DNA from 4 places in the Streptomyces venezuelae genome. Region 4 is predicted to be linked to each of the others. Evidence: riboswitches for the same ligand, from Rfam matches in the RefSeq annotation. Region 4 holds a riboswitch; each other region holds the start of a gene.

Region 1 (5,402 bases), 1.3 Mb from region 4:
CCCCCGCTCCTTACGATCGCTGTCGAACGCCGGGAAGGGACGAGGTGGCGGGACTCCGCTTCGAGTCACCGCACCGCCCGGCCCAGTTCACTTTCCGTTCACCCGGAATGCCTACGTTCAACTCGCCACTGACGTCCAACAGAAGCCTGGGTAAATGGAACACATCACGCTTCTCCTCGGGATCGTGATCGTCACCGCTCTCGTGTTCGATTTCACGAACGGTTTCCACGACACTGCCAACGCGATGGCGACGACCATCTCGACCGGCGCTCTGAAGCCCAAGACGGCGGTGGCCATGTCCGCCGTGCTCAACCTCGTCGGTGCCTTCCTCTCGGTGGAAGTCGCCAAGACGATCTCCGGCGGCATCGTCAACGAGGACGGCCTCAAGACAGAGGTCATCTTCGCCGCGCTCGTCGGCGCGATTCTCTGGAACCTCCTGACCTGGCTGGTCGGCCTGCCCTCCAGTTCCTCCCACGCGCTCTTCGGCGGCCTCATCGGCGCCGCGGTCATGTCGATGGGCTGGTCGTCGATCAACGGCGGCACCGTCGTCACCAAGATCCTGATCCCGGCCCTCGCCGCGCCGCTCGTGGCGGGTGTCGCCGCGATGCTGGCCACGCGCCTGACGTACCGGATCGGCCGCAACACCGACACCAAGGCCACCGCCAAGGGCTACCGCGTGGGCCAGATCGCCTCCGCGGGCCTCGTCTCGCTGGCGCACGGCACCAACGACGCGCAGAAGACCATGGGCATCATCACGCTCGCCCTGGTCACCGGCGGTGTCCTCAACCCCGGCGCGAACCCCCCGATGTGGGTCATCGTCTCCGCCGGTGTCGCCATCGCGCTCGGCACCTACCTCGGCGGCTGGCGCATCATCCGCACCATGGGCAAGGGCCTGACCGACCTCCAGCCGCAGCAGGGCTTCGCCGCCCAGACCAGCGCCGCGACGGTCATCCTCGCCTCCTCGCACCTGGGCTTCTCGCTCTCCACCACCCAGTCCTGCTCCGGCGCCGTGATGGGCGCGGGCCTCGGCCGCAAGGGCGGCGTCGTCCGCTGGTCGACCGCGACCCGCATGTTCGTCGCGTGGGGTCTGACCCTGCCGGCCGCCGGTCTGGTCGGCGCGGGCGCCGAGTTCCTCACCAAGCAGGGCCCCTGGGGCATCGCGGCCACGGCCGCGCTCCTCGTCGGCGGCTCCGCCGTCATCTGGGTGCTCTCGCGGCGCAACGCCATCGACCACACCAACGTCACCGACGACGAGGTCCGCACGGACGGGGGCGTACCGGCCGAGCCCATCGGCGTCGTGACCACCGCGATCGCCGCCGTCACGCCGCCCCCCGCGGGCACCCTGGCCGCCTCGCCCGTCCCGGACACGTCCGTCAAGGCCGGCGTCTCGGCCCCGACCACGACCACGACCGGCGCCATGGCGGACCCCGCCCGGCCCGCGACGGTGTAAGGACAGACCAGCATGAACATCGACTGGGCAGCTCTCGGCTCCGTCTTCGGCGTCAGCCTCGCGGTGACGGTCGCCCTCGTGGGCCTCTTCACCCTCGGCATCGTCGGCCTCTCCCAGCAGGAGAAGGCGACCGCCGCCTCCGGCGGTTCGGCGGCCGTGGCGCGCACCGGCGCGTACGCGTGCTTCGCGCTGTGCGCGGCGGCCGTGGCGTACGGGATCTATCTGATCGTCGCCTGACGGCAAGGTTTCCCGGAGGGGTGCGGAGCGTACGAAACGCTCCGCACCCCTCCTGTGTGTGGGCCCCAACACACTCTCCCGTCGCAGGTCAACAGCGAGTTGACGGGCATTCGCGGGGCGTGGTGGACTGCCCGGGCCAACTACGGCGGCAGAAGAGGAAGCCGGTGCGAATCCGGCGCGGTCCCGCCACTGTCACCGGGGAGCCACTCCCCGGAAGCCAGGAACTCTCGCCGCCGATTCACGTCGAACCAGGGCGCGGACACCCTGAGTGAGGACACACAACGCCATGAGTGCCGATCGCGATTTCGCGTACGGCGCCGCCGCCGGATTCCTCGGTGACCTGTTGCTCGGCGATCCCCGCCGAGGCCATCCGGTCGCCGCGTTCGGCCGGGCGGCGGGCGCCGTCGAACAGGTGCTGTGGCGGGACCACCGCGGGTGGGGCGCCCTGCACACCGCGGTGTGCGCCGGGGGCGCCGCGGGCGCCGCCGCACTGGCCTCCGCTCTCGTACGCCGCTCCGCCGCGGGCCGTGCCGGAACCGTGGCGCTCACCGCCGCCGCGACGTGGGCCGTGCTCGGCGGCACCTCGCTGGGCCGCGAGGCGCGGGCCGTCGGCGGGGCCCTGGAAGCCGGTGACATCGAGGTCGCCCGGGAGCGGCTGCCCCATCTGTGCGGGCGGGACCCGCAGGCCCTGGACGCCGACGGGATCGCGCGGGCCGTCGTGGAGTCCGTCGCCGAGAACACCTCCGACGCCGTGGTGGGAGCCCTGGTGTGGGGCGCGCTCGGCGGCGTGCCGGGGCTCGTCGCCTTCCGTGCCGTGAACACCCTCGACGCGATGGTCGGCCACAAGTCGGCGCGCTACCGGCGCTACGGATGGGCCTCCGCCCGGCTCGACGACGTCTTCGGCTGGCCCGGGGCGCGGCTCACCGCCGCGCTGGCCGTGGTCGCGGGCGACGCGCCCGCGGAGGCGGTGCGCGCCTGGCGCTCCGACGCCGCGCACCACCCGAGCCCCAACGCCGGTCCCGTCGAGGCCGCTTTCGCGGGGGCTTTGGGCGTACGCCTCGGGGGGACCCTCTCGTACGCGGGACGGGTCGAGCACCGGCCCGTGCTCAACGCGGACGGGCGCGACGTACAGGTGAGGGACATCGAGCGGGCGGTGAAGCTGTCCCGGCGGGTGAGCGGGCTGGCGCTCGGCGTCGCGGTCGTCGCGGGCGTCGCCCGACTGAGGTCAAGGAGAGCTTCGTGAGCGGTGGACTGCTCGTCGCCGGAACCACATCGGACGCCGGGAAGAGCGTCGTCACCGCCGGCATCTGCCGGTGGCTGGCGCGCAAGGGGGTGTCCGTCGCGCCGTTCAAGGCGCAGAACATGTCCCTCAACTCGTTCGTGACGCGCGAGGGAGCCGAGATCGGGCGGGCGCAGGCCATGCAGGCGCAGGCCGCCCGCGTCGAGCCGAGCGCGCTGATGAACCCCGTGCTGCTCAAACCGGGCGGCGACCGCTCTAGCCAGGTCGTCCTCATGGGCAAGCCCGTGGGCGAGATGAGTGCGCGCGGGTTCTTCGGGGGGTCTGAGGGGTCGTCCCCCGGGGACAGGCTGCACGGGGGACGCCAGGCGGCGCTGCTCGACACCGTCGTGGGTTGCCTGGAGGAGCTCCGGAGCACGTATGACGCCGTCATCTGCGAGGGCGCGGGCAGCCCCGCCGAGATCAATCTGCGGCGCACGGACATCGTGAACATGGGCATTGCGCGGGCCGCGCGCTTCCCCGTGCTCGTGGTCGGGGACATCGACCGGGGCGGGGTCTTCGCCTCGTTCTTCGGGACGACGGCGCTGCTGAGCGCGGCCGACCAGGAGCTGGTCGCCGGGTATCTCGTCAACAAGTTCCGCGGCGACGTCTCCCTCCTCGAACCCGGGCTCGACATGCTGCTCGGTCTCACCGGACGGCGCACGTACGGCGTGCTGCCGTTCCAGCACGGGCTCGGCATCGACGAGGAGGACGGCCTGCGGGTGTCCCTGCGGGGCGCCGTGCGCGAGTCCGTGGTGGCGCCGCCGGTCGGCGAGGACGTGCTGCGCGTCGCCGTGTGCGCGGTGCCGCTGATGTCCAACTTCACCGACGTGGACGCGCTCGCCGCCGAACCCGGTGTGGTCGTGCGGTTCGTGGACCGGGCGGAGGAGCTCGTCGACGCGGACCTCGTGATCGTGCCGGGCACGCGCGGGACCGTGAAGGCGCTGCGGTGGCTGCGTGAGCGCGGCCTCGCGGACGCCCTCGCGCGCCGCGCCGCCGAGGGCCGCCCCGTGCTCGGCATCTGCGGCGGCTTCCAGGTCCTCGGCGAGCACATCGAGGACGACGTCGAGTCGCGCGCCGGTTCCGTCGACGGGCTGGGGCTGTTGCCGGTGCGGGTGCGGTTCGCCCGCGAGAAGACCCTCGCCCGGCCGGTGGGCGAGGCACTCGGCGAACCCGTCGAGGGGTACGAGATCCACCACGGCGTCGCCGAGGTGACGGGCGGCGAACCCTTCCTGGACGGCTGCCGGGTGGGCGAGGTGTGGGGCACGCACTGGCACGGGTCGCTGGAGAGCGACGCGTTCCGGCGCCGGTTCCTCACCGAGGTCGCCCGCGCGGCGGGCCGCCGCTTCGTGCCCGCCCCCGACACCAGCTTCGGCGCGCTGCGGGAGGAGCAGCTCGACCTGCTGGGCGACCTGATCGAAGAACACGCGGACACGGACGCGCTGTGGAACCTGATCGAACAGGGACCGCCGGCGGGCCTGCCGTTCATCGCGCCCGGCGCGCCGCCGGCGGCACCGGAACGCACCAAGGAGGCTCTGTGAGTACCCCGTACCCGTTCACCGCCCTCGTCGGGCAGGACGACCTGCGGCTCGCGCTGTTGCTGAACGCCGTATCGCCCGCCGTGGGAGGCGTACTCGTACGGGGAGAGAAGGGCACCGCCAAGTCCACCGCCGTGCGCGCGCTCTCCGCGCTGCTGCCGGAGGTGCCGGTCGTCGCCGGCTGCCGCTTCTCGTGCGACCCGGCGGCTCCCGACCCCAACTGCCCCGACGGCCCCCACGAGTCGGCGGGTGCCACCGCGCGGCCCGCGCGCATGGTCGAGCTGCCCGTCGGCGCCTCCGAGGACCGGCTCGTCGGCGCCCTCGACATCGAACGGGCCCTGGCGGAGGGCGTGAAGGCCTTCGAGCCCGGACTGCTCGCCGACGCGCACCGCGGCATCCTGTACGTGGACGAGGTCAACCTCCTCCACGACCACCTGGTCGACCTGCTGCTCGACGCCGCCGCGATGGGCGCCTCGTACGTCGAGCGCGAGGGCGTGTCCGTGCGGCACGCCGCGCGGTTCCTGCTCGTCGGCACGATGAACCCCGAAGAGGGCGAGCTGCGGCCGCAGTTGCTCGACCGGTTCGGTCTCACCGTCGAGGTGGCCGCGTCCCGCGAGACGGACCAGCGCGTCGAGGTCGTACGGCGACGGCTCGCGTACGACGACGATCCCGAGGGCTTCGCGGGCCGCTGGTCCGAGGACGAGTCGGCACTGCGCGACCGGGTCGTGGCGGCCAGGGCACTGCTCCCCCGAGTCGTCCTCGGCGACGGGGCGTTGCGGCAGATCGCGGCGACGTGTGCGGCCTTCGAGGTCGACGGGATGCGCGCGGACATCGTGATGGCGCGCACGGCGACGGCGCTCGCCGCGTGGGCGGGCCGCACCGATGTCCTCAGCGAGGACGT
Region 2 (5,402 bases), 740 kb from region 4:
CAACGCGCGCTCCAAGCAGTCGACTTGGGCGACCACTGGAACTAGTTCTAGTTATAGTGAGGAGCCCCGGCGAGGGTGAAGGACCCCGGCGAGGGGACCGGCGACGAGAGACGAGGCCCTCATGACCCCGCAGGTGACGGACCCGCCGGTGACCGAGCACGGCGGCGGCGTCTGGAGCATCAAGGTCCCGATCCCCGACAACCCCCTCGGCTTCACCCTCGTCCACCTCCTCGACACCGACGCGGGACCGGTCCTCGTCGACACCGGCTGGGACGACCCGGCGTCCTGGGACACCCTCGTCGCCGGGCTCGCCGCGTGCGGCGTCGCGGTCGCCGACGTGCACGGCGTCGTCATCACCCACCACCACCCCGACCACCACGGCCTCTCCGGCCAGGTCCGCGACGCGTCCGGAGCGTGGATCGCCATGCACGACGCCGACGCGTCCGTGGTCCGCCGCACCCGCTCGAACCCGCCGGACCGCTGGTACGCGTACCTCGTGGACAAGCTCACGGCCGCCGGCGCGCCCGCCGACCACCTCGCCCCGCTGCTCCGCGCCCGCGACGAGGGCCGCCCCCGCAAGCTCCCCGGCCTCGCCCCCGCCCTGCCCGACCGCTCCATCACCCCCGGCGAACTCCTCGCCCTGCCCGGCCGCCGCCTGCGCGCCGTCTGGACCCCCGGCCACACGCCCGGCCACGTCTGCCTCCACCTGGAGGAGGACCACCCCGCGGGCCTGCGCGGCAACGGCCGCCTCTTCTCCGGCGACCATCTGCTGCCCGGCATCAGCCCGCACATCGGCCTGTACGAGGACCCCGATTCGGAGACGGTGACCGACCCCCTCGGCGACTACCTGGACTCCCTGGAGCGCGTCGCCCGCCTCGGCCCCGCGGAGATCCTCCCCGCCCACCAGCGCGCGTTCACCGACGCGCCGGCCCGCGTCCACGAACTCCTGGCCCACCACGAGGAGCGCCTGACCGGGCTGCTCGCCCTGCTCGCCGAGCCCCTCACCCCGTGGCAGATCGCCGCGCGCATGGAGTGGAACCGGCCCTGGGACGAAATCCCCTACGGGTCGAGGACCATCGCCGTGTCGGAGGCCGAGGCGCATGTGCGGCGGCTGGTGAAGCTGGGGCGCGCCGAGGCCGTGCCGGGGAGCGATCCGGTCGCGTTCGTGGCGGTGTGACCCGAGGGGTGCGCGGACCGGCCGGTAGAGTGAGGGCGTCGTCCTCACGTCCGCCAAGGGGGAAGCCGGTGCGAATCCGGCGCTGACCCGCAGCCGTGTGCCACGCAACGTGGTGAGCCGGAATGCCCGGCGCGGAACGTGACCGGCTCGCTTCATCGGGCCCCCGATGAGCGGCACCGTCGAGGTATACGGAGCCGGAGCCGCCCGGTCGCCGTGCTCGCACGGTCCGTGCCGCCCCGCTCCCCGCAGGGAGAGGCAACCCGCCCCATCATGAACGTTCGTCGCAGCGCAGCGGTCCTGGCCGCCGCCGTCGCCGTCTTCGGCTCGGCCGCGGCACCGGCCGCCTTCGCGGACGACGCGAAGCCGTCGCCGTCGGCCGCTCTCCCCTCGGGCCTCTACGGCAAGTCCGACCCGAAGTTCGACGGCGTCTTCCGCCAGTCGTACGCCCTGCTCGCCCAGCACACCGAGGGCGTCGAGCCCGCCGCGAAGGCCGTGGACTGGCTGACCGGCCAGCAGTGTGCGAGCGGCGGCTTCGCGGCGTACCGCGCGGACTCCTCCGAGCCGTGCAACTCCAAGACGGCGGTCGACAGCAACTCCACCGCGGCGGCCGTGCAGGCCCTCGCCGCGCTCGGCGGCCAGGACAAGACGGTCAAGAAGAGCGTCGACTGGCTGAAGTCCGTGCAGAACAAGGACGGCGGCTGGGGCAACACCCCGGGACTGCCCTCCGACGCGAACTCCACCGGCATCGTCGTCGGCGCGCTCGTCGCCGCGGGCCGCAACCCCGCCGACGTGAAGTCCCAGGACGGCAAGTCCGCCTACGACGCGCTGCCGAAGCTCGCCATGGACTGCGGCAAGGACGGCGGCGCCTTCGGCCTCGCCGACATGAAGTCCGGCAAGCTCGCGCCGAACGCCTACGCCACCGCCGCCGGTGTGCTCGGCAGCCTCGGCAAGGGCCTCGTCGTTTCCGCCCCCAAGAAGTCCGAGGACGCCGCGCCCAAGTGCGCGAAGCCGGACACGGCCACGCAGGCCGCGAGCAACGGCGTCGGCTATCTGCTCGACACCCTCGGCAAGACCGACGACCACCTGATGTCGTCGATGCCGGGCTCCACGGACCAGCCGGACTTCGGCACCACCGCCGACTCCGTGCTCGCCCTCGCCGCCGCCGGACAGGGCGAGCGGGCGAAGAAGTCCGCCGAGTGGCTCGCCGGTAACTCTGCGGACTGGGCCAAGCAGTCGGGCCCGGCCGCCTACTCCAAGTTGATCTTCGCCGCGCACGCGGCCGGTCTGGACGCGCGCGACTTCGGCGGCGCCGACCTTGTCAAGCAGCTGAACGCCACGGGTCCGGCCCCCGAGACCTCCTCGAAGTCCCCGTCCGACGCGGACTCGGACGAGAAGAAGGACGACGACGGCGGCGTCAGCGTCTGGTGGATCATCGGCGTCGGCATGGTCGCGGGCATCGGCATCGGCTTCCTGTACAGCGGCAACCGCAAGAAGCAGCAGCCGTGACGCGGGACCGTGAGCGGCGCGGACGGGGGCGCGGGCGGCTGACTGTCGGCGTGTTCCTCGCCGCGCTCCTGGGCGTTCTCGCCGCCGTGCCCGCCCAGGCCGCCGGTTACCGCTACTGGTCGTTCTGGGAGCGGGACGGCGCGCAGTGGACGTACGCCAGCCAGGGCCCCGGCACCGCGCGTCCCGAGGACGGCGACGTCCAGGGGTTCCGCTTCTCGGTCTCCGACGACTCGAAGGACTCGGCGAAGCCGCGCGGTCCCGCCGACTTCGACGCCATCTGCGCGGGCACCCCGGCGAAGGACGGCCGCAAGCGGGTGGGCCTCGTCGTCGACTTCGGCACGGCGGGTGACGCGCCCGGCGGCGAGACGCCGCCGAAGCGGCGGACCGCCTGCGCGCAGGTCGGCGAGGACGCCACCAGCGCGGAGGCCCTCGCCTCCGTCGCCAAGCCGCTGCGCTACGACAGCAAGGCGCTGCTGTGCGCGATCGACGGCTACCCGAAGAGGGGCTGCGGCGAACAGGTCGCCGACGACGGAACGACCACGAAGACACAGCCGCAGACGGGGACGGGGAACGCGGACGACGGTGCGGGGGACGGCGCCGACGGCGGCCCCTCCGTCGGCCTGATCGCCGGGATCGCCGCCGTCGCGCTGCTCGGCGGCGCCGGGATCTGGCAGGCCCGCCGCCGCGGCTGACGCGCGGCTGCGTACGGACGACGAACACGACACGGACAGCACCATGACGGACCACGGCGGCGGCGCGCCCGCCCTCCTGCGGCGCCGCCTCGCCCCCGAGGCGCACCGCGGCAACGCGCTGCACCCGGGCGCGTGGTGGGTGTGGGCCATCGGCCTCGGCACGGCGGCGTCCCGCACGACCAATCCGCTGCTGCTCGGCCTGCTGATCGGCGTCGCGGGCTACGTGGTGGCGGCGCGGCGGACGTCGGCGCCGTGGGCGAAGTCGTACGGCGCGTTCGTGAAGCTGGGTCTGGCCGTCATCGCGATCCGGCTGGTCTTCGCGATCGTGCTCGGCTCGCCGATCCCCGGCACGCACACCGTCGTGACACTGCCGGAGGTGCCGCTGCCGGAGTGGGCGAGGGGCGTGCGGATCGGGGGCCGGGTGACGGCGGAAGGCCTGCTGTTCGCGCTCTACGACGGCATCCGCCTCGCCGGCCTGCTGATCTGCGTCGGCGCGGCGAACGCGCTGGCCAGCCCGGCGCGGCTGCTGAAGTCGCTGCCGGGTGCGCTGTACGAGGTCGGGGTGGCGGTCGTCGTGGCGATGACGTTCGCTCCGAACCTGATCGTCGACGTGCAGCGCCTGCGTGCGGCCCGCCGCCTGCGGGGCCGCCCGGACCGTGGCATCCGGGGCCTCCTCCAGGTCGGTCTGCCCGTCCTGGAGGGCGCGCTGGAGCGGTCGGTCGCCCTGGCCGCGGCGATGGACGCGCGCGGCTTCGGCCGCACGTCCCCCGTCCCGGCGAGGGTCCGCAGGGCAATCTCCGTCCTGACCCTCGGCGGCCTCATGGGCGTCTGCGTGGGTACGTACGGCCTGCTGACCGCCCAGGGCACGTCCTACGGCCTGCCCGCCCTCGCCGCGGGACTCACCTGCGCACTCGCGGGCCTGCGCCTGGGCGGCCGCCGCGCGGTACGCACCCGCTACCGCCCCGACCCGTGGGGTCCCCGCGCCTGGCTGGTCGCGGGCTCCGGGGTGGCGGTGGCGGCCCTGACGATCTGGTCGGCGACGCGGGCCCCGTCCGCGCTGCACCCGGGCGTGGTCCCCCTGGTGGCCCCCACCCTGCCGCTGTGGCCCGCGGCGGCGGCCCTGCTCGGCCTCCTCCCGGCGTTCGTGGCCCCGGTGCCGACCGGCCACACCCGGCCCACCGCACCCCGGAACCCGCCGCCCGCCCCGTCCGACGACGCGACCCGGGTCACGCCCGCGGAGCCCCGCCCCGCGCAGCCCGGGACCACGCCGCCTGCCGATCCCGACACCACGCAAGCGCCCCCCGTACGCGAGACGTCCGGGCCCGCTCCCGCTCCCCGCCCACGGAAGTCGGCCGCCGCCTGGCGTACGGCCCCGCGCCCGGCCCCCTCCCCCACTTCCTCCGAGGAGACCTCATGATCCGCTTCGAGGATGTCTCGGTGACCTACGACGCGGCGCCCGGCCCCACCGTCCAGCGCGTCGACCTCATCGTTCCCGAAGGGGAGCTCGTGCTGCTCGTCGGGCCGTCCGGGGTCGGGAAGTCGACACTGCTCGGGACGGTCAGCGGGCTCGTGCCGCATTTCACCGGGGGCACGCTGCGCGGGCGCGTGACCGTGGCGGGGCGTGACACCCGTACGCACAAGCCGCGTGAGCTCGCCGACGTCGTCGGGACCGTGGGTCAGGACCCGCTCTCGCACTTCGTGACGGACACCGTCGAGGACGAGCTGGCGTACGGAATGGAGTCGCTGGGGCTCGCCCCGGACGTGATGCGACGGCGCGTCGAGGAGACCCTCGACCTGCTCGGCCTCGCCGACCTGCGCGACCGCCCCATCGCCACCCTCTCCGGCGGCCAGCAGCAGCGCGTCGCCATCGGCTCGGTCCTCACCCCGCACCCGCAGGTACTCGTCCTCGACGAGCCGACGTCCGCCCTCGACCCCGCCGCCGCCGAAGAAGTCCTCGCCGTGCTCCAGCGGCTCGTGCACGACCTCGGGACGACCGTGCTGATGGCCGAGCACCGCCTGGAGCGGGT
Region 3 (5,402 bases), 3.3 Mb from region 4:
AAGAGGGCGGTGGGCGCGTTGCCGATGGCGACGACGGAGCCTTCGAGGCGGTCGCGCCAGAGTTCGAGGGCGGCGGCGCTGCGGGTGGTGCCGAGCCGCGCCGCGAGGTCCGGCACGGACGGGTCGGCGAGCGTGCAGATCACGTCGTTGTCGGCGGGCAGCCGCTTGCGCGTGACGCCGCTGGCGACCATGTTCGCGTCGCAGAGGATCGGCGCGCCGTCACGCAGCGCCTTGCGGGCGTCGGCGATCACGCGCGGGCTGTACGAGAGGTCGCGCACGAGGTCGACCATCCCGCAGGCGTGGATCATCCGGACCGCGACCTGGCTGACGTCGGCGGGCAGGCCTTGGAGGTCCGCCTCCGCGCGGATGGTGGCAAAGGACTCGCGGTAGATCGCCGCGCCGTCCTTCTCGTAGTCGAACACTGTGCTCTCGCTCATCTCGTGGCCGTTGGGTTTGTGGTGGTACGTGCCTTGGTGACCGTCTCGGTCAGGGTGCCGCCCGTGACAGGGGCGGTGGAGCCCGCGGTGTGCAGCGTCACTTCGTAGGAGCCGTCCCGGGTGGCGAGGACGTCGACCCAGTCGCCGCGCGGGTGCCCGCACCGCCGTTCGCAGCCGGACCAGTGGACGGGCAGCGAGCCGTGGCCGGGCACGGCGTCCGCGCGGACGTCGGCGAGGGACTTGGCGCACCCGGGGCGACCGGTGCAGGCGCCGACGCCGAGCCAGGGCGAGCCGGGGTCGGCGAGGAGCCCGGCACGGTCCAGCGCGGCCAGCCGCTCCCGGGCGGCTCCCTCGTCGCCGAAGCCGGGAATCACGAAGCCGCGCCACGGGGTGACGCGGAGCTCGTCCGCGGGAAGCGGGAGCAGGGCCCGCCATTGCGCAACGGTGACGCGCCCGAGCGGGGCGTACACGGAGACGGCCCGCCCGATGACACCGGGCGGCGGACCCCCCGGCCCCGCGGCCCCCGCCGCGACAGCCCCGACACCGAGCGCCGCCGAACCCCCACCCGCACCACCGGACACCGTCGAGTCACCGGACGCCCCCGGACCAGCGAGCACCGCCGGACCACCCGGACCACGGGGCACCGCCCCGCCACCCGAGCCACCGGACGCCACCGGGGCACCAAAGGCCACCGGACCACCGGACACCGCCGTGCCGTCGAAAGCCACCGGACCACCCGGACCACCGGATGCCCCCGGACCACCGGACACCGCCAGACCCCCCGGCCCCTCGCCCTCCGGCCCGATCCGTGCGGCGTCAACCCTCGCCGCCTCCAGCGCCCCGCCCAGGTCGACGGTCTGCCCGGTCGGGAGTTCGGTCACGCGCCACGCCCCGTTCCCCGCGGCGTCCGCCGCCGCGAGGAACGCCTTCGCCGCGGCGAGCGCCGCGCGCGGGGCGTCGGCCGCGGCGACCCGGAACGACACGCTGCCCATCCCGACCACCGCCGTCCCGCCCGATTCTGCGATCAAGGTCACATCGCCGCCGAGGCCCGCCACGTCTCCCCGTCCGTCGTCCAGGGCGAACAGGAAGCGGCCGGAAAGTCGGGGCGTCCAGTCCTCCGCGCAGAGGAGTCCGTCCAGCTCACGGGCCCACAACTGGACGTCGGCGTGGCCGGTTCCGTCCGTTCCCGCGAGGGGGGACGCCACCACGTTCCGGACGCGTTCGTGGCGCTCGGAGGGGAGCAGGCCCGCGTCCGCGAGCAGCGCGGAGAGTTCGCCGGCGCACGCGTCGCCGAGGCCGCGCAGCTCGATGTTGCCGCGGGAGGTGACGCTGAGGTTGCCGTCGGCCAGACGCTCCGCCGCGGCCTCCAGAGCCAGCACCTGACGGGACGTCAAGATGCCTCCGGGCAGGCGGAGTCGGGCCAGGAGGCCGTCGTCGGCGCGGTGCAGGCGGAGGGCTCCGGGGCAGGCGTCGCCCCGGTCACGTATGAGGGATTCGCCCTGATCTGGGGATGGTGCTGGGGTGGGCGGCATGGCGGCGAGCATACCCACGCGGATCCGGCCGGTCCTCTCCCGAGACAGGTCGTCCTGGCAGGTGGCCGCACCGCCGACCGCGGGCAGGACTTACTATGCAGGCGGCGGACCGCCAGGTCCGTCGACGCCAGCGACGGCGTGGGTCCAACAGGACCCGAGGGAGGAAGCCCGGTGCGAATCCGGCGCGGTCCCGCCACTGTGAGCCCCACCCGCGTGGGGCGAGCCAGGAACTCCTGCCGTCCATACGACCACCCGGGGCGCGGACACCCCGAGGAAGGCCTGCGCCCGCATGCTTCTGCTGTTGTCGACCTCCGACACCGACCTGCTCAGCGCCCGCGCGGCGGGAGGCCCGGTCGACTACCGGTTCGCCAACCCGTCCCGCCTCGACCTCGCGGAGCTGCCCGCCCTGCTCGACGGCGTCGACCTCGTCGTCGTACGTCTCCTCGGCGGCGTCCGCGCCTGGCAGGACGGCCTCGACCAGCTCATCGCCACCGGCCTCCCCGTGGTCGTGCTCACCGGCGAACAGGCACCCGACGCCCAGCTCATGGCCTCCTCGACCGTGCCCGTCGGCATCGCCGCCGAGGCGCACGCGTACCTCGCGCACGGCGGCCCCGCGAACCTGGACCAGCTGGCCCGCTTCCTCTCCGACACCGTGCTGCTCACCGGCCACGGCTTCGAGCCGCCCGCGGCCGCCCCGTCATGGGGCCCGCTGGAGCGCACCGCCCGCACCGGCGTCGACGGCCCGACGGTCGCCGTGCTCTACTACCGCGCCCACCACATGAGCGGCAACACCGCGTTCGTGGACGCGCTGTGCGGGGCGATCGAGGACGCGGGCGCCCGCGCGCTGCCGCTGTACGTGGCCTCGCTGCGCGCCCCGGAGCCCGAGCTGATCGACGAGCTGCGCGCCGCCGACACCATCGTGACCACCGTCCTCGCGGCGGGCGGCACCAAGCCCGCCGAGGCCTCCGCGGGCGGCGACGACGAGTCGTGGGACGCGGGCGCGCTGACCGGCCTCGACGTGCCGATCCTCCAGGCGCTGTGCCTGACCGGGTCGCGCTCCGCCTGGGAGGAGAACGACGAGGGCGTCTCGCCGCTGGACGCCGCGAGCCAGATCGCGGTGCCGGAGTTCGACGGCCGCCTCATCACCGTCCCCTTCTCCTTCAAGGAGATCGACGAGGACGGCCTTCCGGCATACGTCGCCGACGCCGAGCGCGCGGCCCGCGTCGCCGGGATCGCCGTACGCCACGCACGCCTCAGGCACATCCCGGCCGCCGACAAGCGCCTCGCCCTGGTGCTCTCCGCGTACCCGACGAAGCACTCCCGCATCGGCAACGCGGTCGGCCTCGACACCCCGGCGTCCGCCGTGCGGCTGCTGCGCAGGCTGCGCGCCGAGGGGTACGACTTCGGCCCCGAGGCCGACATCCCCGGCCTGGTCTCCGGCGACGGCGACGAGCTGATCCGCGCGCTCATCGACGCGGGCGGCCACGACCAGGACTGGCTCACCGAGGAGCAGCTCGCCGCCAACCCGGTGCGCATCCCGGCCGCCGACTACAAGCGGTGGTACGCGACGCTGCCGCAGGAGCTGCGCGACTCGGTCGAGGAGCACTGGGGGCCGCCGCCCGGTGAGATGTTCCTCGACCGCTCCCGCGTGGGCGACGGCGGCGACCCGGAGGGCGACATCGTGCTCGCCGCGCTGCGCCGCGGGAACCTGCTCATTCTCATCCAGCCGCCCCGTGGCTTCGGCGAGAACCCCATCGCGATCTACCACGACCCGGATCTGCCGCCGTCACACCACTACTTGGCCGCGTACCGGTGGATCGCGGCGCCCGCGGCCGACAACGGCTTCGGCGCGGACGCGATGATCCACCTCGGCAAGCACGGCAACCTGGAGTGGCTGCCCGGCAAGAACGCGGGCCTCTCGGCGGCCTGCGGGCCCGACGCCGCGCTCGGGGACCTGCCGCTCATCTACCCCTTCCTGGTCAACGACCCGGGCGAGGGCACGCAGGCCAAGCGCCGCGTCCACGCCACGCTCATCGACCACCTGGTACCGCCGATGGCGCGCGCCGACTCCTACGGCGACATCGCGCGGCTGGAGCAGCTCCTCGACGAGTACGCGCAGATCAGCTCCATGGACCCGGCGAAGCTCCCGGCGATCCGCGCGCAGATCTGGACGCTCATCCAGGCCGCGAAGCTCGACCACGACCTGGGCCTGGAGCAGCGCCCGGACGACGACGGCTTCGACGACTTCCTGCTCCACGTCGACGGCTGGCTCTGCGAGATCAAGGACATGCAGATCCGTGACGGTCTGCACGTCCTCGGCAACCCGCCGGCCGGTGCCGACCGCGTCAACCTCGTCCTCGCGGTGCTGCGCGCCCGCCAGATCTGGGGCGGCACGACCGCGCTGCCGGGTCTGCGCGAGGCGCTGGGCCTGGATGAGTCGGCGGCCACGCGCGTGACGGCCGACGAGGCGGAGGCCACGGCCCGCGCGCTGGTCCAGGCGATGGACGACGCGGGCTGGGACCCGGCTGCCGCGGCCTCGGTGGCCGCGGACCACGGCGAACAGGTCGCCGCCATCCTGGAGTTCGCGGCCCGCGAGGTCGTGCCGCGCCTCGCGGCGACCACCGCCGAGCTCGACCACGCCGTGCACGCCCTGAACGGCGGCTTCGTCCCGGCGGGCCCGTCGGGCTCCCCGCTGCGCGGTCTGGTCAACGTCCTGCCGACCGGCCGCAACTTCTACTCGGTCGACCCGAAGGCCGTCCCCTCCCGCCTGGCGTGGGAGACGGGCCAGGCGCTGGCCGACTCTCTCCTGGAGCGGTACAAGCAGGACAACGACGGCGCGTACCCGACCTCCGTGGGCCTGTCCCTGTGGGGCACGAGCGCGATGCGCACCGCGGGCGACGACGTCGCCGAGGCGATGGCGCTGCTCGGCGTCCGCCCGGTCTGGGACGACGCGTCGCGCCGCGTCACCGGCCTGGAGGCCATCCCGTACGAGGAGCTCGGCCGCCCCCGCATCGACGTGACGCTGCGCATCTCGGGCTTCTTCCGCGACGCGTTCCCGCACACGATCGGCCTGCTCGACGACGCGGTGCGGCTCGCCGCCTCCCTGGACGAGCCCGCCGACCGCAACTACGTCCGCGCCCACGCCCAGGCCGACCTCGCCGAACACGGCGACGAGCGCCGGGCCACCACGCGCATCTTCGGGTCGCGCCCGGGTACGTACGGCGCGGGTCTGCTCCAGCTCATCGATTCCCGCGACTGGCGCACCGACGCGGACCTCGCCGAGGTCTACACGGTGTGGGGCGGTTACGCGTACGGCCGCGGCCTCGAAGGGCGCCCGGCCCGCGCCGAGATGGAGACCGCGTACAAGCGCATCGCGGTGGCCGCGAAGAACACGGACACCCGCGAGCACGACATCGCGGACTCCGACGACTAC
Region 4 (5,402 bases):
GGCGGTCACCGGCGGCCGAGGACATGCGGGAGGCGGCGGCCGCGATGGCCGAGTCGTGGTTGAGGATGGAGAGGATCACCGTCTCCAGGAGCACGCACTCCGCGAACGACCCCTCGACCCGCAGGATCGGCGAGCCGGGGAAGTAGACCTCGCCCTCGGGGTAGCCCCAGATGTCGCCGCTGAAGCGGTACCCGGAGAGCCATTCGAGGGTCGCCTCGTCGACGATGTTCCGCTCGCGCAGGAAGCCGAGGACGCCCGAGTCGAAGCGGAAGTTCTCCACGGCGTCCAGGACCCGGCCGGTACCGGCCACCACTCCGTAGCGCCGTCCCTCGGGGAGTCTGCGGGTGAAGACCTCGAAGACGGAGCGCCGGTCGCCGGTGCCGGCCCGCAGCGCGGCCTGCAGCATCGTCAGCTCGTACTGGTCCGTGAAGAGCGCTGTCGACGGAACATCCACCGGCAGGCCAAGGTCCGCTGTGTTCATACGACGGATGCTACCTCCAATCTCGTCACTCTGACGATTTCTGCGGACGCGCGGGAGGCCATTTGTGCGAGGGCCCGCGCGGAGTGGCAGCATGGGGCGTGTGAGTACGGCTCCCGCAGAGATCACCCGCCCGGAATCGGACGAAGAGACCTTCGTCGTCCCCGAGCCGGACGTCCCCTGGATCACCCTCGTCCACAACGACCCGGTCAACTTGATGAGTTACGTGACGTATGTGTTCCAGTCCTACTTCGGGTACTCGAAGGAGAAAGCCACGAAGCTGATGATGGACGTCCACGAGAAGGGCCGCGCGGTCGTCTCCACCGGCAGTCGCGAGGAGATGGAGCGCGACGTCCAGGCCATGCACGGATACGGGCTGTGGGCCACCCTTCAGCAGGACCGCAAGTAGCGGGCCGGAAGCAGCGGACCGGAAGTAGCGACGCATCTGATGCCAGGACAATTCGAAGCGATCCCCGGCGGCGGCGCCGCCGTCGCGCTCGACGAGGTCGAGATCTCGATCATCCGCTCCCTCGCCGTGCAGCTTCTCGAGCTGATCGGGCCGGGGCCCGGCGGCGAGGTCTCCGACGACCCGCTGGCGGAGCTCTTCGCCGAGGGGCCGAGCGAGCCGCCGGCCGATCCGGTGATGCGGCGTCTGCTGCCCGACGCGTACGGCGGTCCGGGCAGCGAGGACAGTGCGGGAGACGCGGACGAACTGCGGGCGTATTCGGCGGAATTCCGACGCTTCACGGAGAACGACCTGCGGGCCAAGAAGCGGGACGACGCCCTGGTCGTCATCCGCTCGCTGGACTCGATGACCGCGTCGGGTGAGGGCGGAGCTGTCCTGAAACTGTCGGTCGAGGAGTCCCAGCGGTGGCTCGGCGCCCTCAACGACCTCCGGCTCGCCATCGGCACGCGCCTCGAAGTGAGCGACGAGGACGACGCCGATCTGCTCTACCGGCTGCCGGACTCGGACCCGCGCAAGCCGATGGTGATGGCCTACCTCTGGCTCGGTGGACTGCAGGAGACGCTGGTCGGGACGTTGCTGGACTGATTCCGGGCAGAAGTTCATGCAGAATGCAGCGAAATTTGTTGTAGTGGACAGGTTTCGGGGGTTCGAGGTGCTGTTCGCTCAGCGGAGCCTCAAATCCGGATAACGATCCCGTCACGTCATTGCCCGCTTTTGCTCTGTCAAGGGCGCTTTGTCCGCTTCTTCCTGTGGGGTGCGCCACAGGTGGCTCATTCCCTCACTGTTGCCACCGTGATAAATCTTCACGACCGCTCGGCGACGCCACCCATGTCGCCGAGGGCGCTTCAGCCGGCGGACCGCCGGTAGCACTCCATTCGTATCCGGGGGGATCAGGACCTGATCCGCAGCCACAACGCAGATGTGCGGGCGCGGATCGGCATGGAGAAAGGCGTCACCATGACCTCAGTGCAGGTCGAAGAGCACCACGACGAGCACGGCGGCAACGGTGTCGCGCAGGACGGCTCGTCCGGCGAGGGCTACCAGCGCGGGCTCGGAGCCCGGCAGATTCAGATGATCGCGATCGGCGGTGCCATCGGCACCGGCCTGTTCCTCGGAGCGGGCAAGGCCATCCACAAGGCCGGACCGAGCCTCATCCTGGCGTACGCCATCGCGGGACTCGTCATCTTCTTCATCATGCGGGCGCTCGGCGAGCTCCTCATGTACCGGCCCGTGTCCGGCTCCTTCTCGGAGTACGCACGCGAGTTCATGGGCCCGTTCTTCGGATTCGTGACCGGCTGGACGTACTGGCTCTTCTGGGTCGTCACCGGCATCACCGAAGTCACCGCGGCCGCCCAGTACATGCAGTACTGGACCCACGACTCGTTCCCGCAATGGGCCTACGCGCTCGTCTTCACCGTCATCCTGTACGGCGCGAACCTCATCTCCGTGAAGCTCTTCGGTGAGCTGGAGTTCTGGTTCTCGATGGTCAAGGTCACCGCCATCATCGGCATGATCCTGATCTGCATCGGCATCCTCACCATCGGCTTCTCCGACGCCGGCGACACCGCCACCGTCGCCCACCTGTGGAACCAGGGCGGCTTCTTCCCCAACGGCATCGGCTCCACGCTGATGACCCTGCAGATCGTGATGTTCGCCTTCCTCGCCGTCGAGCTGGTCGGCGTCACCGCGGGCGAGTCCAAGGACCCGAAGACCGTCCTGCCCAAGGCCATCAACACCGTGCCGTGGCGCATCGCCGTCTTCTATGTCGGCGCGCTCATCATGATCCTGTCGGTCGTGCCGTGGACGCACTTCCAGCCCGGCGTCTCGCCGTTCGTCGCGGCCTTCGAGAAGATGGGCCTCGGCATCGGCGCCGCGATCGTCAACTTCGTGGTCCTCACCGCCGCCCTCTCCTCCTGCAACTCCGGCATGTACTCCACCGGCCGCATGCTGCGCGACCTCGCGCTCAACGGCCAGGGCCCGAAGTTCTTCACCAAGCTCACGAAGAACGGCCTGCCGCTGATCGGCACCACCGCGTCCGCCGCGTTCATGCTGGTCGGCGTCTGGATCAACTACCAGTGGCCGGGCGAGGCGTTCAACTACGTCGTCTCCTTCGCCACCATCTCCGGCATGTGGGCCTGGATCATGATCCTGGCCTGCCAGATCCGCTACCGCCGCAAGGCCGACCGCGGCGAGCTGCCGCAGTCCACCTTCCGCGCCCCGGGCGCCCCGTACACCAGCTGGTTCGCCCTGCTCTTCATCGGCATGGTCATCGTCATGATGGGCGTCGACAAGGACGCGCGGATCTCCCTGTACGCCGCTCCGGTCTGGGCCGCCATCCTCGGCGTCTCCTACCTGGTCCTCAAGAGCCGCAACCCGCAGGCCGCGGCCTTCAACAAGCGGAAGATCGGCCTCCCCGAGCAGCCCGCCGACGACCGCCTCTCCAAGGACTGACGGCTCCCCAAGGCCCCTGTCCAGCATTCGGGCCCGCGCGTACCACACTCCGGTACGCGCGGGCCCTTCTGCTTATCCTGGCTGCCATGCTGACCATCACCCAGGCCCTCCACGACCAGATCGTCGCGCACGCGCGCCAGGACCACCCCGACGAGGCGTGCGGCGTCGTCGCGGGCCCGGAGGGCACCGGGCGCCCCGAGCGGTTCATCCCGATGCTGAACGCCGCCCGGTCGCCCACGTTCTACGAGTTCGACTCGGGTGACCTGCTCAAGCTCTACCGCGAGATGGACGACCGCGACGAGGAGCCGGTGATCGTCTACCACTCGCACACCGCCACCGAGGCGTACCCCTCGCGCACCGACATCACCTACGCCAACGAGCCCGGCGCGCACTACGTCCTGGTCTCCACCGCGGACACCGACGGCGCGGGCCCCTTCCAGTTCCGGTCGTACCGGATCGTGGACGGCGAGGTCACCGAAGAAGAGGTAAAGGTCGTCGAGGCATACTGAGCTTTACTCATGAGGGCGGCAGGACCCAGGAAGCCGGTGCGAACCCGGCACGGTCCCGCCACTGTGACCCCACCCCGGGCACCGGGGCCGGGGGAGTCAGGAACTGACCTGCCGCCCTTCTCCACGCAACGCAGGGGACGCGGAAATCCCCTGGAGGAGGCAGTCCAGTCATGTCCCGCCGTCACACCGGCATACGCGCGCTCGCCGCCGCGGCCCTGCTCGTCCCGCTCGCCGCGTGCTCCTCGTCCTCCACGTCGGACGGAGAAGGTGACGGCACGACCGCCGCCAAGGCCGCCGGATTCCCGTACACCGTCACCAACTGCGGTGTGAAGACGACGTACGACGCACCCCCGAAACGCGCCGTCACCATGAACCAGCACACCACCGAAGTGATGCTGGAACTCGGCCTCAAGGACCACCTCGCCGGCACGGCCTACCTCGACGACAAGGTCCTGCCCAAGTATGAGAAGGCGTACGACTCCGTGCCCGTCGTCGCCAAGGAGTACCCCTCCTACGAGAAGCTCCTCGCCGCCAACCCCGACTTCGTGTACGGCGGCTACGCGAGCGCCTTCCTCGCGGGCGACGGCCGCAGCCGCTCGGCGCTCGCCAAGTCCGGCATCAAGAGCCGCCTCAACGTGGAGGGCTGCGCGAAGAAGCCCGTCTCCATGGACGACGTCTACCGCGAGGTCCGCGAGGTCGGCTCCACCTTCGGGGTGCGGGACCGCGCGGACACGTGGGTGCGCGGCGCCCAGCGCGAACTCGCCGCCACCGCCGAGAAGTCCAAGGGCAAGAAGGCCCTCTCCGTCTTCGTCTACGACAGCGGCGACAAGACCGCGTTCACGGCGGGCGGCCGCGGCATCGGCAACGACATCATCAAGCGGGCGGGCGGCCGCAACGTCTTCGCCCACGTGGACAAGTCCTTCAGCGACGCGTCCTGGGAGTCCGTCGTGAAGAACAAGCCCGAGGCCATCCTGATCCTCGATTACGGCGCCACGACCGTCGCCCAGAAGAAGAAGCGCCTCCTCGACGACCCCGTCCTCCAGGACGTCCCCGCCATCAAGAACAAGCGGTTCGCGGTGCTTCCCCTGTCGGACATGGTCACGGGGGTACGAGCACCCGAGGCGGTGAGGAAGCTGGCGGCGCAGCTGTGAGCGCGCTGCGAGTACGGGAGATCCCGCGATTGAGGACGAGCCCGAAGGGCGATCGGCGGGGCGCGGCCGGGCGGCGCCTCGCCGTCCTGACGGTGCTCACCGTCGCCCTCGGCGCCGCGACACTCGCGGGGCTGGCCTTCGGATCCGTTCGTGTCCCGACGGCCCAGGTCGTCGAGATCCTGACGGGGAGGGCGGACCCTTCCCCGTTCCGCACCATCGTCCTCGACGTCCGCCTCCCGCGGGTCATCCTCGGAGCCACCGTCGGAGCCGGTCTCGCCGTCATCGGCACCGTCCTGCAGGCCCTCGTCCGCAACCCCCTCGCCGACCCGTTCCTGCTCGGCGTCTCC

What was found. A riboswitch is a leader RNA that binds a small molecule or an ion and turns the genes downstream of it on or off. The one in region 4 is predicted to bind cobalamin.
Region 1: it holds a riboswitch for cobalamin, as region 4 does, so the genes downstream of both, DEJ47_RS08115 (cobalamin biosynthesis protein) here and DEJ47_RS14360 (ABC transporter substrate-binding protein) in region 4, are expected to answer to the same signal.
Region 2: it holds a riboswitch for cobalamin, as region 4 does, so the genes downstream of both, DEJ47_RS10840 (prenyltransferase/squalene oxidase repeat-containing protein) here and DEJ47_RS14360 (ABC transporter substrate-binding protein) in region 4, are expected to answer to the same signal.
Region 3: it holds a riboswitch for cobalamin, as region 4 does, so the genes downstream of both, cobN (cobaltochelatase subunit CobN) here and DEJ47_RS14360 (ABC transporter substrate-binding protein) in region 4, are expected to answer to the same signal.

What each region holds. Positions count from the first base shown of each region.
Region 1 is NZ_CP029193.1:1,748,930-1,754,331, forward strand. It holds gene DEJ47_RS08105 (inorganic phosphate transporter) at 155-1,450, shown strand; gene DEJ47_RS08110 (hypothetical protein) at 1,463-1,687, shown strand; cobalamin riboswitch at 1,794-1,937, shown strand; gene DEJ47_RS08115 (cobalamin biosynthesis protein) at 1,974-2,930, shown strand; gene DEJ47_RS08120 (cobyric acid synthase) at 2,927-4,504, shown strand; gene DEJ47_RS08125 (putative cobaltochelatase) at 4,501-5,402, shown strand, end outside.
Region 2 is NZ_CP029193.1:2,346,488-2,351,889, forward strand. It holds gene DEJ47_RS10835 (MBL fold metallo-hydrolase) at 122-1,177, shown strand; cobalamin riboswitch at 1,202-1,326, shown strand; gene DEJ47_RS10840 (prenyltransferase/squalene oxidase repeat-containing protein) at 1,448-2,683, shown strand; gene DEJ47_RS10845 (SCO2322 family protein) at 2,680-3,375, shown strand; gene DEJ47_RS10850 (energy-coupling factor transporter transmembrane component T) at 3,419-4,792, shown strand; gene DEJ47_RS10855 (ABC transporter ATP-binding protein) at 4,789-5,402, shown strand, end outside.
Region 3 is NZ_CP029193.1:6,351,970-6,357,371, reverse strand. It holds gene DEJ47_RS29255 (precorrin-8X methylmutase) at 1-437, opposite strand, end outside; gene DEJ47_RS29250 (cobalamin biosynthesis protein CobG) at 434-1,969, opposite strand; cobalamin riboswitch at 2,087-2,225, shown strand; gene cobN (cobaltochelatase subunit CobN) at 2,259-5,402, shown strand, end outside.
Region 4 is NZ_CP029193.1:3,081,824-3,087,225, reverse strand. It holds gene DEJ47_RS14385 (nicotinate phosphoribosyltransferase) at 1-481, opposite strand, end outside; gene clpS (ATP-dependent Clp protease adapter ClpS) at 573-887, shown strand; gene DEJ47_RS14375 (DUF2017 domain-containing protein) at 927-1,529, shown strand; gene DEJ47_RS14370 (amino acid permease) at 1,902-3,395, shown strand; gene DEJ47_RS14365 (Mov34/MPN/PAD-1 family protein) at 3,482-3,904, shown strand; cobalamin riboswitch at 3,868-4,031, shown strand; gene DEJ47_RS14360 (ABC transporter substrate-binding protein) at 4,075-5,055, shown strand; gene DEJ47_RS14355 (FecCD family ABC transporter permease) at 5,085-5,402, shown strand, end outside.